3 regions of the Peribacillus sp. R9-11 genome follow, and region 3 is predicted to be linked to each of the others. Evidence: riboswitches for the same ligand, from Rfam matches in the RefSeq annotation. Region 3 holds a riboswitch; each other region holds the start of a gene.
The links. Region 3 has a riboswitch for glycine ahead of RE409_RS03035 (amino acid permease). Riboswitches for the same ligand answer to the same signal wherever they lie in the genome.
Positions count from the first base shown of each region.

Region 1: linked by a shared signal. The riboswitch ahead of glyA (serine hydroxymethyltransferase) and the one ahead of RE409_RS03035 (amino acid permease) in region 3 are both predicted to bind glycine.
Region 2: linked by a shared signal. The riboswitch ahead of gcvT (glycine cleavage system aminomethyltransferase GcvT) and the one ahead of RE409_RS03035 (amino acid permease) in region 3 are both predicted to bind glycine.

Region 1 covers NZ_CP133763.1:3,027,605-3,032,714, forward strand. The annotation lists gene gcvT (glycine cleavage system aminomethyltransferase GcvT) at 1-126, opposite strand, end outside; gene sdaAA (L-serine ammonia-lyase, iron-sulfur-dependent, subunit alpha) at 147-1,028, opposite strand; gene RE409_RS14725 (serine dehydratase beta chain) at 1,028-1,540, opposite strand; gene glyA (serine hydroxymethyltransferase) at 1,561-2,811, opposite strand; glycine riboswitch at 2,931-3,036, opposite strand; gene RE409_RS14735 (amino acid permease) at 3,356-4,744, opposite strand.
Region 2 covers NZ_CP133763.1:3,873,899-3,879,008, forward strand. The annotation lists gene gcvPA (aminomethyl-transferring glycine dehydrogenase subunit GcvPA) at 1-502, opposite strand, end outside; gene gcvT (glycine cleavage system aminomethyltransferase GcvT) at 521-1,627, opposite strand; glycine riboswitch at 1,868-1,955, opposite strand; gene RE409_RS18785 (DEAD/DEAH box helicase) at 2,326-4,014, shown strand; gene RE409_RS18790 (YqhG family protein) at 3,992-4,789, shown strand; gene RE409_RS18795 (YqzE family protein) at 4,881-5,081, opposite strand.
Region 3 covers NZ_CP133763.1:636,276-641,385, reverse strand. The annotation lists gene RE409_RS03045 (amino acid permease) at 1-695, opposite strand, end outside; gene RE409_RS03040 (ketopantoate reductase family protein) at 1,133-2,059, opposite strand; glycine riboswitch at 2,616-2,694, shown strand; gene RE409_RS03035 (amino acid permease) at 2,874-4,214, shown strand; gene RE409_RS03030 (DUF3311 domain-containing protein) at 4,403-4,603, shown strand; gene RE409_RS03025 (sodium:solute symporter family protein) at 4,600-5,110, shown strand, end outside.

The DNA.
Region 1 (5,110 bases), 2.4 Mb from region 3:
ATGCTCTTCTAAAATGCTGGAAAACTGAACTGGCAGAGCCCAGCCACCAAAATCAATAACTTTTGCTCCGTATTTTTTATATACTTCAAAAAGCGGTGTTTGCTTTAATGCTGTTTCAGTACCCATGATCTACCCCCGATTATGATTCATGATTTCCTACAAAAAAGACGTTCTTTCACCCGTTTACCGGTTTCTGTCATTGCCAAGCCACCAAGAGCCGTTTCTCGAAGGGTCCTTGGCATATCATTTCCAACCTTATACATGGCTTCAATTACCTCATCACAAGGTATGCGGCTTTCAATCCCAGCTAGAGACATGTCGGCCGCTGAAAATGCAATTGAGGTTCCAATCACATTCCGCTTGATGCAAGGAACTTCCACAAGTCCTGCGACTGGATCACAAACCAATCCTAAAAGTGACTTCATCGCAATGGCTGTCGCATTCACGGCTTGCAGTGGTGTTCCGCCTTTTAACTCAACGATTGTCCCCGCTGCCATGGCCGTTGCGGAGCCCACCTCTGCTTGACAGCCTCCAGCAGCCCCCGAAATGAAAGAACGGTTCGCAATGATAAGCCCGAGCATACTTGCCGTGAATAACCCCATAACTAAATCTTTATAAGGCGTGCCATCATTTTTATGAAGCGAAAACAGTACCCCAGGCAGAATCCCTGCTGCACCCGCAGTTGGGGTAGCTACAATGACCCCCATTCGGGCGTTACTTTCAGAAGTTGCCAATGAAAAGCTCATTGCGTTGCTTATATAGCTGCCTGACAAAGATTTACCTTGTTGAACGTAATCATTCATTTTCAAAGCATCTCCGCCAGAAATTCCACTCGGTGCGGTTGTGGCATCCTTTATACCATTATCAACGGCTTCCTTCATTTTAATCAATCGTTCTTCCATCATACTGATAATAGCTTGTTGGTCTCTTCCAGACTTTTCTGCTTCCATCATTAGCATGATTTCGCCAATGCTTTTTTCTTCTCTTTGGCAAGCTTCATTTAGTTCTTTCATGGTCTGGATTTCCATCATATAGCCTTGTCCATTACTTTCTTTCTTGGATGATAAGAACTAGCAAGGGCTGAAAAGTCATCACCTGCACTGAGACGAATCGCTACCATATCGTCGTCTATCATGAAAATCTTGGATAAACCACCACCAAGTGATGCTCCGCCTACCTTTACTACACAATCGCCGCGTTTTGCTGTCACGATTGTTGTGTTAGGATGGTCAAAATACTCGCAGCAGCTTTCAAATTCAATTTCGTACTGCATTCCATTCTCTTTTGCCCATTCCAACGAGTTTTTAATGCGTGAATCATCGGTATCCATCCCAAGTAATCCGCCAAGCAGTGCTTTATCTGTTCCATGTCCTTGATAGGTTTCAGCAAATGAATCATAGAATACAATTTTGACTTCTTTTGGATAATCTCCTAACAGTTCATGGATGAATTTACCGATTGACACGACTCCGGCTGTGTGGGAACTTGACGGTCCTACCATGATTGGACCTATTATGTCAAAACAACTTTGAAAATCCATTGAGTCCCCCCCTTTTTTTCTTACACAGTAATTGGTTGTTGAAATAACGGATAAATATCACAAATTCCTTTGGTTGTTTCTTTTGCTTTCTTAAGAACGTCTTTATCTCCTTTACTCTTTAAAACAGCTGAAATCACTTCACCGATTTTCACCATTTCATCCTGCTTCATGCCTCGAGTTGTTAAAGCTGCTGTTCCCATTCGGATACCACTCGTAACAAATGGCTTTTCTGGATCATATGGAATCGTATTTTTATTAGCGGTGATGCCTGCTTCTTCTAATAATCTCTCTGCTTCTTTTCCTGTTAAATTCCACGGACGTAAATCTAAAAGGACAATATGATTATCTGTACCACCAGAAACAAGAGCTGCACCTTCATTTTTTAATGTTTCACTAAGCGTTGCAGCATTTTCAATGACTTGTTTCGCATAGTCCTTAAAGCTTGGTTGTAATGCTTCGTTGAAAGCGACCGCTTTTGCTGCAATAATGTGCATGAGAGGGCCGCCCTGAATTCCTGGGAACACAGATTTATTAATCGATTTGATAATCTCTTCATCGTTTGTTAAAATGATCCCCCCGCGAGGACCTCTCAATGTTTTATGAGTAGTACTTGTCACAACATCTGCATATTGGATTGGGGATGGGTGAAGACCGGCCGCTACCAGCCCTGCTATATGAGCCATATCCACCATAAGTTTTGCTCCAACTTGATCAGCAATTTCTCTAAATCGTGCAAAATTAATGGTTCTTGGGTAGGCACTTGTCCCTGCAATAATCAATTTTGGTTTTTCTTTCTTTGCGATAGCTTCCAACTCATCATAATCAATTAATTGGGTATCTTCTCTAACTCCATAAGACACAACTTCAAACCATTTTCCTGAAACACTGACTGGACTTCCATGAGTTAAGTGGCCGCCATGTGAAAGGTTCATTCCCATTACTTTATCACCAGGCTGAAGCAGTGCGAAAAATACTGCGAAATTTGCTTGTGCACCCGAGTGAGGCTGAACATTTGCATATTTGGCACCAAACAGCTTTGTTAAGCGCTCAATAGCTGCTTGTTCTGCCACATCGACAAATTCACATCCGCCATAATAACGTTTTCCTGGATAACCTTCTGCATATTTATTCGTCATTACACTTCCCATTGCTTCTAATACATCTTGGCTGACGAAGTTTTCTGATGCAATCAACTCTAAGGTTTGATGCTGACGATTTTGCTCGTTTCTGATAGCTTGAAAAATGATTGAATCATTTTGCTGTAAACTCATTTGTACTCCCCCTTGAAAATTTTTGTATTAAAGGTTTGTTGCATAGCTAGTGACTACGAAACACTACCCTTTTTTGCGCACAAAAAAGAACAGAGAAGGGTAGCTTAGCTTAGCTTTCTCTACCCTTCTCTGTCCTTTTACCTGAGAGTTTAACCCTTTTATATTAATAGGGCCTTTCCCCTTTGGTGGCGTACTACTTTATACGCGCTCTCCAGAGGTGCGTCCAGTTGTGGTTCCATCTACCTGAGAGATTTGTTCCAAGGGTCTTTTTGGAACTTGCTCCTTCGGTGGCGTGTCGCATTGCACTCTCCCACAACCGTCATTCGCTCATATTGAATTTTTATTATATTTAGAATAATTGGTGGAAATAAGAATGTCAAGATTTTCTTGTAAGCGTTAACATTATTTTTTTGAAAATTCTTACTTTATGAATGTCACATTATGGTCGTCCAGATTACTCACGGCTGCTTTTATCATCGTTTTTTTGCAAGTTGACTATTTTGGTAAAGTTAATAGTAGGTCACTGACTTTTGTCCGTTGCCTCTTAATTTTCCGCTACCTCTCCCTGATTCGACTGATCAGCATGATTTGCCTTCGTTTTCTGCATCTTATAAATCGCAATCAGCGAAATAAACCAAACAGGGGTTACGAACAAGGCAACACGAGTATCTTCCGAAAGTGCAAGCACAACAAGTACGAACGCTAGGAAAGTAAGGATCAAGTAATTAGAAACTGGATAAAGTGGTAATTTAAATTTGTTCATTTTCGCTAGATCTGGCCTTGTTTTGCGGTATTTCAAATGACTGATGACAGTAATTCCCCAAATAAAGATGAAACATACTGTAGAAATACTTGTAATTAACGTAAATACTCCTTCTGGCATTAAATAGTTCAACACAACGGAAGTTAGAATGACGACAGTTGAAAAGGCCAATGCATTGGAAGGTACTTTACGGGCATTAAGTTTTGCAAATGGCACAGGTGCATTTTTATCTTTGGCAAGTGAGTATATCATCCGGCTTGTACTGAAGATTGCGCTGTTACATGCCGAAGCAGCCGATGTTAGGACGACAAAATTGACGATACCAGCAGCTGCAGCGATACCAACAGCCACGAATACTTGGACGAATGGGCTTTCCGATGGGATGATTGCGTTCCACGGATAAACACTCATAATGACAATAAGTGCGCCAATGTAGAAAATTATAATCCGAATAGGAATATTATTGATTGCTTTTGGGATAACTTTCTCTGGATCTTCTGTTTCACCTGCTGTAAGTCCTACAAGTTCAATACCAACAAACGCAAACACTACCATCTGGAATGAGAGGATAAATCCATTTATTCCATTTGGGAACATACCTTCGTGGCTCCATAGATTCGTGAAACTGGCTGCGCCTGAATCTGTGGAAAAGCCTTTAATAATCATGAAAATACCGATAACAATTAGTGCTAGAATAGCGATAACTTTAATTAATGCGAACCAGAATTCCATTTCGCCAAAAAGTTTTACGGTTGCTAGATTCATAAATAGCAAAATGACAAGCGCAATTAAACCTGGCATCCACTGTGGTACGGAGGGAAACCAATACTGGGTATAAAGACCAACTGCTGTTAAGTCGGCCATTGCAATTGAAATCCAGCAAAACCAGTAGGTCCAGCCAGTAACAAATGCTGCCATATTACCTAAATAGTCTCTTACAAAGTCAACAAAAGAATGATAGTTCAAATTAGATAAGAGTAGTTCTCCAAGAGCGCGCATGATTAAAAAACAAATGACGCCTGTTATCAAGTAAGCAAATAAAATTGATGGTCCTGCTAAATGAATAGATTTTCCTGCCCCAAGAAATAATCCCGTTCCGATTGCCCCACCAATAGCGATGAGTTGTACATGTCTGTTTTTTAGGCCTCTCTCCAACTTTTGTTCCTGCATATGATTTCCCACTCCCTAATTTCCAGATAATTGAATAATAATATTCCGATAAAATTTTGACATATTATTATTCAATCCAACAAAGAAAACGCTTACAATTTTAATATAATAATACACTCAATATGTTGCTGATAAATATTCTGGTTCTGGTGCAAACCTCGAAATAATCTACCAAGCTTTTGAAAAGATAAAGGTATTGCGTTCAACCAATTGCAGATACTCTCTAAGGTAAAAGTTGTAGTCAGGAAAATTGAAAAGAAAGACTCATTCTTTAATAAATTTCATAGCACAATCCTCCTTTTTTCGTTTGTTCTATCTTTCCCCAGCATAAAAAGGGCAGAGGAAAGATAGGTGTTCTCCTATCAT
Region 2 (5,110 bases), 2.5 Mb from region 3:
ATTCAGGATGTACTGCCGCTGAAATTAGAATTTTCTTACGTCGTGTATGACCGGATGCAAGCATCGCTGCTTCCGCTAATGCCGTCCCTCCGTCATACATGGAGGAGTTGGCTACATCCATGCCTGTCATTTCACAAATCATCGTTTGATATTCAAAAATGGCCTGAAGCTCCCCCTGTGAAATTTCTGGCTGATAAGGGGTGTAGGCTGTATAAAACTCCGAGCGGGAAAGAACATGATCAACGATGACCGGTGAATAATGGTCATACACGCCCGCACCAAGAAAGGAAGCATAGTTTTTAAGATCAGCATTCTTAGAAGCAAGTTTTGATAATTCTTTCATTAAGGCTGGCTCTGATTTAGCTGGTTTAATGTCATATTCGCCTTGAAAGCGGACACTTTCAGGAATATCGTTGAAAAGGTTCTCAACAGAAGGGACCCCTATTACCTCCAGCATTTGTTGTTTATCCTGCTCTGTCATGGGTAAGTAACGATGTTTCATCTTAATGACCATTCCTCTCTATTTACGTGGTTTTTTATAAAAAGGTGTTTGTATAATAACAGCTTTCAATCGTTTTGAACGAATTTCCACTTCGACTTCAGAATTCATCACCGAAAAGTCTTTATCGATAAGTACCAATCCTACATTTTTCTTCAATGTTGGTGATTGAGTGCCAGTCGTAACTTCACCAATGACTTTATCCCCACTGTATACCTTATAGCCATGACGAGGAATGCCGCGGTCAATCATTTCAATTCCGACAAGCTTACGTTGTGCCCCTTTTTCCTTTTGTTCAGTAAGAACGGCTTTCCCGAAAAAGTCGGCTTCCTTATCCACTTTAACCGCAAAACCAATCCCGGCTTCAATTGGGGTAATATCCGGTGAAAGCTCCTGTCCATAAAGCGGAAGTTTAGCTTCAAAGCGGAGTGTGTCACGTGCCCCTAAACCTATCGGCTGTATCCCTTCTTCTTTTCCTGCATCTAGAATAGCTCTCCAAAGGGCCGGGCCATTTTCACTGTTGCTATATATTTCAAAACCATCTTCACCCGTATATCCTGTACGTGAAACCATCGTGGAAAGCCCATTTATCAGGACATTTTCCTTGAATTTAAAAAAGCCAATTTCACTCAAAAGTGTATCATTAGATAGTTTTTGTAATATTTTCTCTGCCAAAGGTCCCTGCAGTGCCAACTGTGTATAATCGCTTGATACATCCGAAAGTTGGACATCCTCTGAACAATTAGCTTGTAGCCAGTTAAAATCTTTTTCTGTATTGGCGGCATTGACCACGAGCAGATAGTCGTCTTCTGCCTTTTTATAAATGATAAGATCGTCAACAGTACCGCCGTTTTCATAACACATAGCCGTATAAATTGCTCCGCCCTGTTTTAGCTTTGATACATCATTGGTCATCATTTTTTGTAAAAAGGCAAGACTCCCTGGGCCCTTCACATCAACCTCACCCATATGGGAAACATCAAATAAGCCAGCTTTTGTACGAACTGCTTCATGTTCGTCCTTGATACCCGAAAATTGGACAGGAAGTTCCCAGCCGCCAAAATCGATCGTTTTTCCTCCGTATTCACGATAAACCTCAAATAGTGGTGTTCTTTTTAAATTGGTCAAAAAATGACCCCCCTTAGATTTTTTAGATTTACTTTGCTCACTTTTCTAAAAGCTTCTTTCCATTTTGTCAGATCTTCTTATACTTCTCAGCCTGATTCATAATGTGGAAAAAAGGGCACAAAAAAGGACAGAGAAAGCCCTAAAGAGCTTTTTCTCTGTCCTGAAACCTGAAAGTTTACCTATATAATAGGTTTTCCCCTTTGGTGGCCGTCCTGCAACGAGCGGCGCTCTCCAGAGTTGCGTCCAATAAGAGTTCTTTTGCCTGAGAGATTCACTGCTAAGTTTGCTCCTTCGGCGCTACATTCGTAGTCTCTCCCCTTATCTTCACCCGCATATAAATGTGTCTCCACCAATTAGGAAAGTAATTAATCCTACTGATAGTTAGTAAAACCTCTGTGCATTTACAAAATGCTTTCTCTACCAACTCTCCTTAAAACTTCAGAACTTAATGAATGATCTCTAGTCTGTTAATCTGGGATAAAGTAAGAGGCGGTTGCCCATACTATGAAAAACATGAACTACATTCATCTTTTAAGCGTTTTGGGAAATTGGAATTTTCTAAATATACTTACATCCTACCTTAAGAAACTTTTCTCTGCAATATCTTTTACAGAGAAATATTTTTCTTACTTCACATATAAAATGTTCGGGTTTCAACCTTAAATAAGAAAATTATGATTTTAGAAGGAGTAGTTTCAATGAAAATTAATATATCCTTCAGTTCTGATTGGAATGACGAGTTTCTACAAAAGATGGAAAATGACGGTCCATGGGGTAATTGGGAGCTTTATAAATTGGCTGTTCAAATGGAAGAAAACCTCATTATTCCTGATTTTGAAGGTTTACAGGCACCCAAGCATCTTCCACAGCTCACCCCGCTTCCCCACCAATTGGAAGCGGCAAAGCAGGTAGTTGAAAAGATGAATGGAAAAGCCATTTTAGCTGATGAAGTAGGTCTCGGGAAAACAATCGAAGCTGGCTTGATTCTAAAAGAATATATGATCCGTGGTCTTGTTAAAAAAGTATTAATTCTTGTCCCCGCTTCACTTGTAAGTCAATGGGCTTTTGAATTGAATACCAAGTTTCATATTCCGGCTGTTGTTCAAAGAAAAAGCTATGTGTGGGAATCATGCGATGTTGTTATATCATCCATTGATACAGCGAAACGAGCTCCCCATCGAGATATCATTTTTAATCAGCAATATGACTTTATCATTATTGATGAGGCTCATAAACTTAAAAATAATAAAACGAAGAACTATGAATTTGTCCAAAATCTGAAAAAGAAATTTTGTTTATTGCTGACAGCTACGCCAATTCAAAATAAAGTCGAAGAAATTTTCCATCTTGTTTCGTTATTGAAACCGGGACACTTGGGAAATGCAACACTCTTTTCTGAGAAATATAAAGGCAAAGGCCGAAATGTTATTGAGGATGAGCACCTAAAGGAACTCGTCAACACTGTTATGATTCGGAACCGACGGGCTGATACTGGAATTGAATGGACAAAAAGGCAGGTGGAAACAATCATCATTGAATTTTCTCCAACTGAACAAGCCTTGTACGACGCTGTTTCCAAATTTAAGCCTATTTCAGATGGATCGAAGGGAAGTTCTTTTTCAGCACTCACCCTCCAAAGAGAAGCATGCAGCAGCAGAGAAGCCGTTTTTTATACATTGAAAAACATGAAAGCCAAATATGAACAGCCTTCCCCTGACTTTTTAGCAAAGCTAGATGAGCTGTTTGAGAAGGTAAATGAAACAGAACAAAACTCCAAGGCTGAAAAAGCTTTAGAACTCATCAAGAAAATTGATGACAAAGTGATTATCTTTACCGAATACAGAGCCACTCAGCTATATTTACAATGGTATTTACAACAGAATGGAATTTCCTCAGTTCCCTTCCGCGGCGGCTTTAAGCGTGGAAAAAAAGACTGGATGAGAGAATTATTCCAAAAGCAGATTCAAGTTTTAATTGCTACCGAAGCCGGTGGGGAAGGAATAAACCTTCAATTTTGCCACCACTTGATTAATTTTGACCTGCCATGGAATCCAATGAGACTTGAACAAAGAATTGGACGGATTCACCGACTTGGCCAGGAAGAAGATGTCATGATATATAACTTTGCAACGAAAAATACAGTTGAAGAACATATTTTGAAATTATTATATGAAAAAATCCATTTGTTTGAAAAAGTAATTGGTGAATTGGATGATATTTTAACGAAGCTGGATATTACCAACATCGAAGAATATTTAATTGACGTGGTCGGCGAGTCCCGAACTGAGGGTGAAATGAAAATCAAGATGGATAATTTTTCATCGATGATTCAATTCGCTCAAACTATGAAGGAAGGTGAGATTCATGCAGCAACAGGAAATTCATGATTTTTTAATAACTTTCTTTGAAGCTAATGATTGTGAAGTACTAGAGAATGCCCCATCCCATATCACTGTTCAACTGACGATTGAAATGGATAAAGAGTTAATGAACCGTCCCTTTTATTGGCATTATCTTGAAAAAACGGGCGGGATTCCAAACCCAGCCCAGATTACTTTCATTACTAATCCTGATCAGGCTCCACCCAATATGAAAGGAGAACGAATTCACTTTGGTTCGCCCCGTCTCCATCAAATTATCGAATCAACAAAAAGGCTGGCTGGATATACTAGACTTTTCGAGGATACACTCCCCTCAAATGGTCGCCATAATCCATTGTTCCCCTGGCTTACACTAAATGTTAAAATATCTTATCAATGTGATCGAAAAAAAGATACCTTTATGTCTGTTGGATTGAATTTAATCTCCGGGGAGATCATGGAAGGATTTCACAATCGTGTTTTACCGGTTAAAGTCACCCCAAAGATACCGGATTACTCCTTCACCCTCTCACCATTAATCATGCCAAAGAGTGGGTTAGCAAGACTTGATACATATATCCGAACCAGCTTCGAGAACGATGACCATTCTTGGGCGGAAGAAGCCATGGAGCGCTGGCAGAATGACTTAAATTTATTGGAGCATTTTTATAAGGATATGGATGAAAAAAGCGAAAGTTATTTCACTGAAAAACAGGCATTACAGGCCCAATATGAGCCAAATATCCTAATATCAATCATCAATGGCGGTTTATTTTACTTATCAGATAGAGCGTTAGGATAAATGGATCTATTTTTTCAGAAATGATTTCTCTACTACAACCGCCTAGCTAGGTTTTTCCTGACTAAACAAAAAAAAACAGATGTCCAAAAGCTTAGGACATCTGTTTTCTTTTTTTGATTTTTTTTCTTACAAACATCGACAAAGCGAAAGGGACAATACCAAACCAGTGGGACACACCAGTATTTTTATCCTCGTTCCGATGACGACGTTTTTCTTTCCGTTCTTTCTTGGTCAAATTAAAATATTCGACAAGCTGCTGTGTAAGATATTTGATATAAGCGTTAGTAGACATACAATATCACCCTAAATAAAGTATGCCCT
Region 3 (5,110 bases):
GTTACAGTCTTCGTTGGATTTTTCGCTTCACCCGCAGTGATACCGATAAGTTCAACGCCCTGATAGGATGCTACAACAAGGGAAAGCGCAAAGAAGAACCCTGTCCAGCCCCCGGTGAAGAAGCCGCCATTTGCCCAAAGATTTGATAATCCAATTGCATCACCGCCATTTCCAAACCCGAAAAAGATAAGACCTAGTCCAGCAATAATCATCAGTACAATCGTTATAATTTTAATAAGCGCAAACCAAAATTCAAATTCCCCGAAAGATTTTACAGAAATGAGGTTTGCAGCCCCTAGGATAACCATGGCAATCACACCTGGTATCCATGCGGGTAAATCTGGGAACCAATACTTCATATACATTCCAACGGCAATTATCTCGGACATTCCGACGATTACCCACTGAAACCAATTACTCCATGCAGTCATATAACCTGCTAAAGGATGAATATAGTTACTCGCAAATGTTGCAAACGAACCCGTAGTAGGCTCTAAATAAAGCATTTCTCCCATAGAACGCATGATGAAAAATATAAAAAGACCAGCGATAGCATAAGCTAGCATTACAGATGGTCCAGTCCATTTAATCGTACTTGCTGATCCCATAAATAACCCAACACCAATGGTACCGCCCAAAGCGATCATCTGAATATGACGTGCCTCTAGCCCTCTCTTTAATTCTTTGTTTGACATGATTAATTCCTCCAGATGTAATATTAGCGACTATACTTCGTACAAGGTTATTAAAGTTTTTTTCTAGCCCCTAATTAACTCTCAATTTAGATCAAAACAACTGTTGATTCATTTTCCATACTTAGATTAGATTTAAAAAGTTCCAATTCTTTTTCATATCGCATAATTTATAATCTTATCTTATAATAATAAATATCCTGTAAAAAAACAAATGTATTTCTAGAGGAAACACTAACCAGTATAAAAAAATTCAATCACTAAAAGTGATATTAGATATATTAGTATTTTAAGAAATCAATAAAATAACATGACCCTAATAAGATAAAGTAGGGAATTTAACACAACCAAAGGAAACCCAGTCTTTAAAGACTGAGCTCAGTTCAAATGGCCTTGTTCTAGAGCAAGGTGAGGGAGTTATCATAGAAAAAAGTCAAACTTTAGTTGAAATTATATTGACTTTCGAGAAATTCAATTCGTTCATATAACTCTTTGTTTACAAGTGTAGGCACTCCGTATTTCTCACCTAATTTTAATACCGTACCTGCAAATAACTCAACCTCACTGTAACGTCGAGCTTCGATATCTTGAGCCATGGATGGCTTTCCTTCTGGGCTTAATGTATCCAATACACTTAACCAATAATCCAGATCTCTTTCCGTTAAATGAATTCCTTCTTTCTCTGACAGAACGATAACCTCTCTCATGGCAGAAATCATCATTTCTCTTGCATGACCCTTTCGTTGAATTTCACCATAATTACTTTTATAGACAGCAACAGTTTGATTAACACCAACATTCAGCATAAATTTCCCCCATTGCCGCTTATACATATCCGTATCTATCTCATATGGGACCTTCATTTTTTCAAAAAAATCTGCCACCTGCTGAACCTTTTCTGAAACCAATCCAGGTTCCCGTTCACCAAGGCAGAGTATGCCCATATGGTCGTATGTCAACTTATTTTCTTCTTTAACAGCATCCATACCTTGCGCAACACAATATAAGACTTTATCCTTTCCATACGCCTCACCAATAATCGCTTCACTTGTGATCCCATTCAAAGCAGAAATAATAATCGTCTGTTTTCCAATTTGATTCTTCACCGCTTCAATAGCATCTTCCAATCCACTAAATTTAACAGTAAAAATCATCAAATCTGCAGGCTCGCATATTTCTTCAGGCGTTACATAATGAAAGTCACAAAGCTCACCATTGCAATAAACCCCATCCTGGACATATCTCTTTATTCTAGCTGTATCCGCAATAATCCTCACATTCTTCTTCGGCATTTCCTTTGATAAATGATGTCCATATAAAATGCCCAGTGCTCCTAATCCAACAATTGATACTGTCTTTATCGCCATAGCATCTCTAATTCCCTTCACCTTTTTACCTAAATATTATCACACTATTCGGAAAACGATCGCGATTAAAATGCCAGTTTTATGGTATGAATTGTTTAGAAAAAAACCACCTAGAAAAGCTACAATATTGTGAAATACCAATAATGACACGAGGGGTTTGTAACATCCCTTACAGCTTCCTTTTGGTTCATATATATCACCAAAAGGAAAATTAAGGCTTAAACGAAGTCTACTTTTCTGAGGAACGATATCCACAAAATTTGTTGTTGTTTTTTGTATTGATTTTAAAGTGGACCCGTTAACTAACAGCTCCAGTCACTATGGCTTTTCCAATCACTACTTTTATAGAATGTTGATATACAGCAACTACATTACCGCTAACTTTCCAATTTCCATATTGACCTATAGAATAAACAATGATAGAATTCCAATATTATATTGACGTTATTTAAGTATAATGACAAATGACCGAAGGAAGATTCAATTCTTCTACAAACGGACATTTATTACAACCGCATACTAGCAAGCGTTGAATGCTATGGATCACACTATAGCAGGAGCAGCTTCTGGAGAGACTGTACATAGTACAGCGCCGAAGGATTCACAATCTCAGGCAAAAGGACAGAAGAGTAACGAATGATGAATTGTTATTCTTAAACCTGACGAGATTGGTAGTATCCAATCTCTTTTTTTATTGTCCAAAATCCAAGATATTGCCATTCAATATCATAAGCGAGGTGAAAACAACGAGCTACACGGAATGTGGAATCACGCTCCACACGACTAAGATCATAAACAACGGGAGATGCTCAAATTGGCTAAACAGGAATTGAAAAGAGATTTAAAAAATCGCCATGTACAATTAATTGCAATAGGAGGAACAATTGGTACCGGTTTATTTCTTGGATCCGGTAAAGCCATCCAATTGGCAGGCCCCTCCATTATCTTTTCCTATCTTATTATAGGGATTGCCTTATTTTTTGTTATGAGGGCTTTAGGGGAATTACTTTTATCCAACGCCGGTTATACGTCATTCACCGAATTCGCTACCGAATATATCGGGCCGTGGGCTGGATTCGTGACCGGATGGACCTATTGGTTCTGTTGGATCATGACAGCCATGGCCGATATCATCGCGGTTGGTGTCTATATGCAATATTGGTTCAATATCCCTCAATGGATACCAGCTCTTGCATGCCTGGTCATTCTGTTAGGATTGAATCTATTGACGGTTAAATTGTTTGGAGAACTTGAATTCTGGTTCGCGCTCATTAAAGTCATCACGATTGTTGCCTTAATTATTGTAGGCATCATCCTGTTAGTCATTGGCTTCAAAACCAATACTGGCACCGTTTCACTCACCAACCTTTGGAGCCACGGAGGCATGTTTCCGAACGGCGTATCCGGCTTCCTGCTATCTTTACAATTGGTTGTCTTCTCCTTTGTAGGGGTCGAATTAATTGGTGTTTCTGCAGCAGAAACAGCTAACCCGAAAAAAAATATACCATCAGCCATCAATAAAATCCCGGTCCGAATTTTACTTTTCTATGTAGGTGCCATACTCGTCATTCTATGCGTCAATCCTTGGACACGGCTGGATGCATCAAGCAGTCCATTCGTAGAAGTCTTTACACTAATCGGCATTCCAATCGCTGCAGGGATTATCAATTTTGTTGTCCTGACATCCGCTGCATCTGCCGGCAACAGCGGTTTATTTTCAACAAGCCGTATGCTTTATACATTAAGCAATAATAACGATGCTCCTGCAAAATTAGCAAAATTAAATAAACATGCTGTTCCAAGTAATGCCTTGGTTACATCGGCAATCGTCGTCTCCCTAGGGGCATTGCTAAGCAAAATGATACCTGAACAGGCCTTTACAATAGTAACTACAATCAGTGCCATCTGTTTTATTTGGGTTTGGAGCATCATCTTGATTTCACATATCAAATATACGAAAAAACGTCCGGACTTGAGAGCCCATTCTACATTCAAAGCTCCTTTTACACCCTTTATCAATTACGTTATTTTAGGATTATTTCTGTTCATCCTAATCGTTATGCTATTCGCTGAAGCTACACGACTTTCACTGTTAATGACGCCAATCTGGTTCATTCTTCTACTCGTACTCTATAACTATCAGAAAAAAAAGTAGCTATTTTTCATGGTCGCAGGAATTAAAAGGAAGGGACACTCCCTTCCTTTTTTTCAATTTATTTTGCTAACACAGAGAAGTGCTACTAAAATATATACTGCAGCCACAGTAAATTTTATATTAAAATAGTGTAAGGTACTGTAAGTCGATATGAATGACTTTTCACTTAGAATGGAGGGGTTTGATTAATGAAGATTATATATATACTTACTCTAGTTCCTTTTATAGGCATATTAGGATTTCTTCCGTTTGTTAACAGAATAGAACCTTATGTATTAGGGATGCCTTTTAATATGTTTTGGATGGCTATGTGGGTGGTCCTTACATCCGTTATTTTGGGCATCATGTATAAGTTGGACCCCAGAAATCGGGAAGGTGACCAGGAATGAATATTTCCCTCTTAATTATTTTAGGATTTTTACTTTTATCAATCTTTTTAGGTATTCGATCTTCAAAAGGAAAAGACATGAATTTGGAACAATGGACGGTTGGAGGCCGTGGTTTTGGTGCTATATTCGTCTTTCTATTGATGGCTGGAGAAATTTATACGACGTTTTCCTTCCTTGGCGGCAGCGGCTGGGCTTATGGTAAGGGTGCACCCGCTTTATACGTCCTTATTTACATTACTTTGTCTTATGTATTGTCATATTGGCTTCTTCCGGAAATATGGAAATATGCCAAAGAAAATAGTCTAATGTCTCAATCTGATTTCTTTGTAAGCAAGTATAAGAGCCCAAGCTTAGGAATTCTGGCAGCACTTGTCGGTGTGGTATCTATGATTCCAGTGATTGTCGTGCAACTTAAAGGATTAGGGATTATTGTTTCAGAAGCATCTTATGGAGCAATTTCAATGTCTACCGCGGTCTGGATGGGAGCAATCAGCCTTACCATTTATG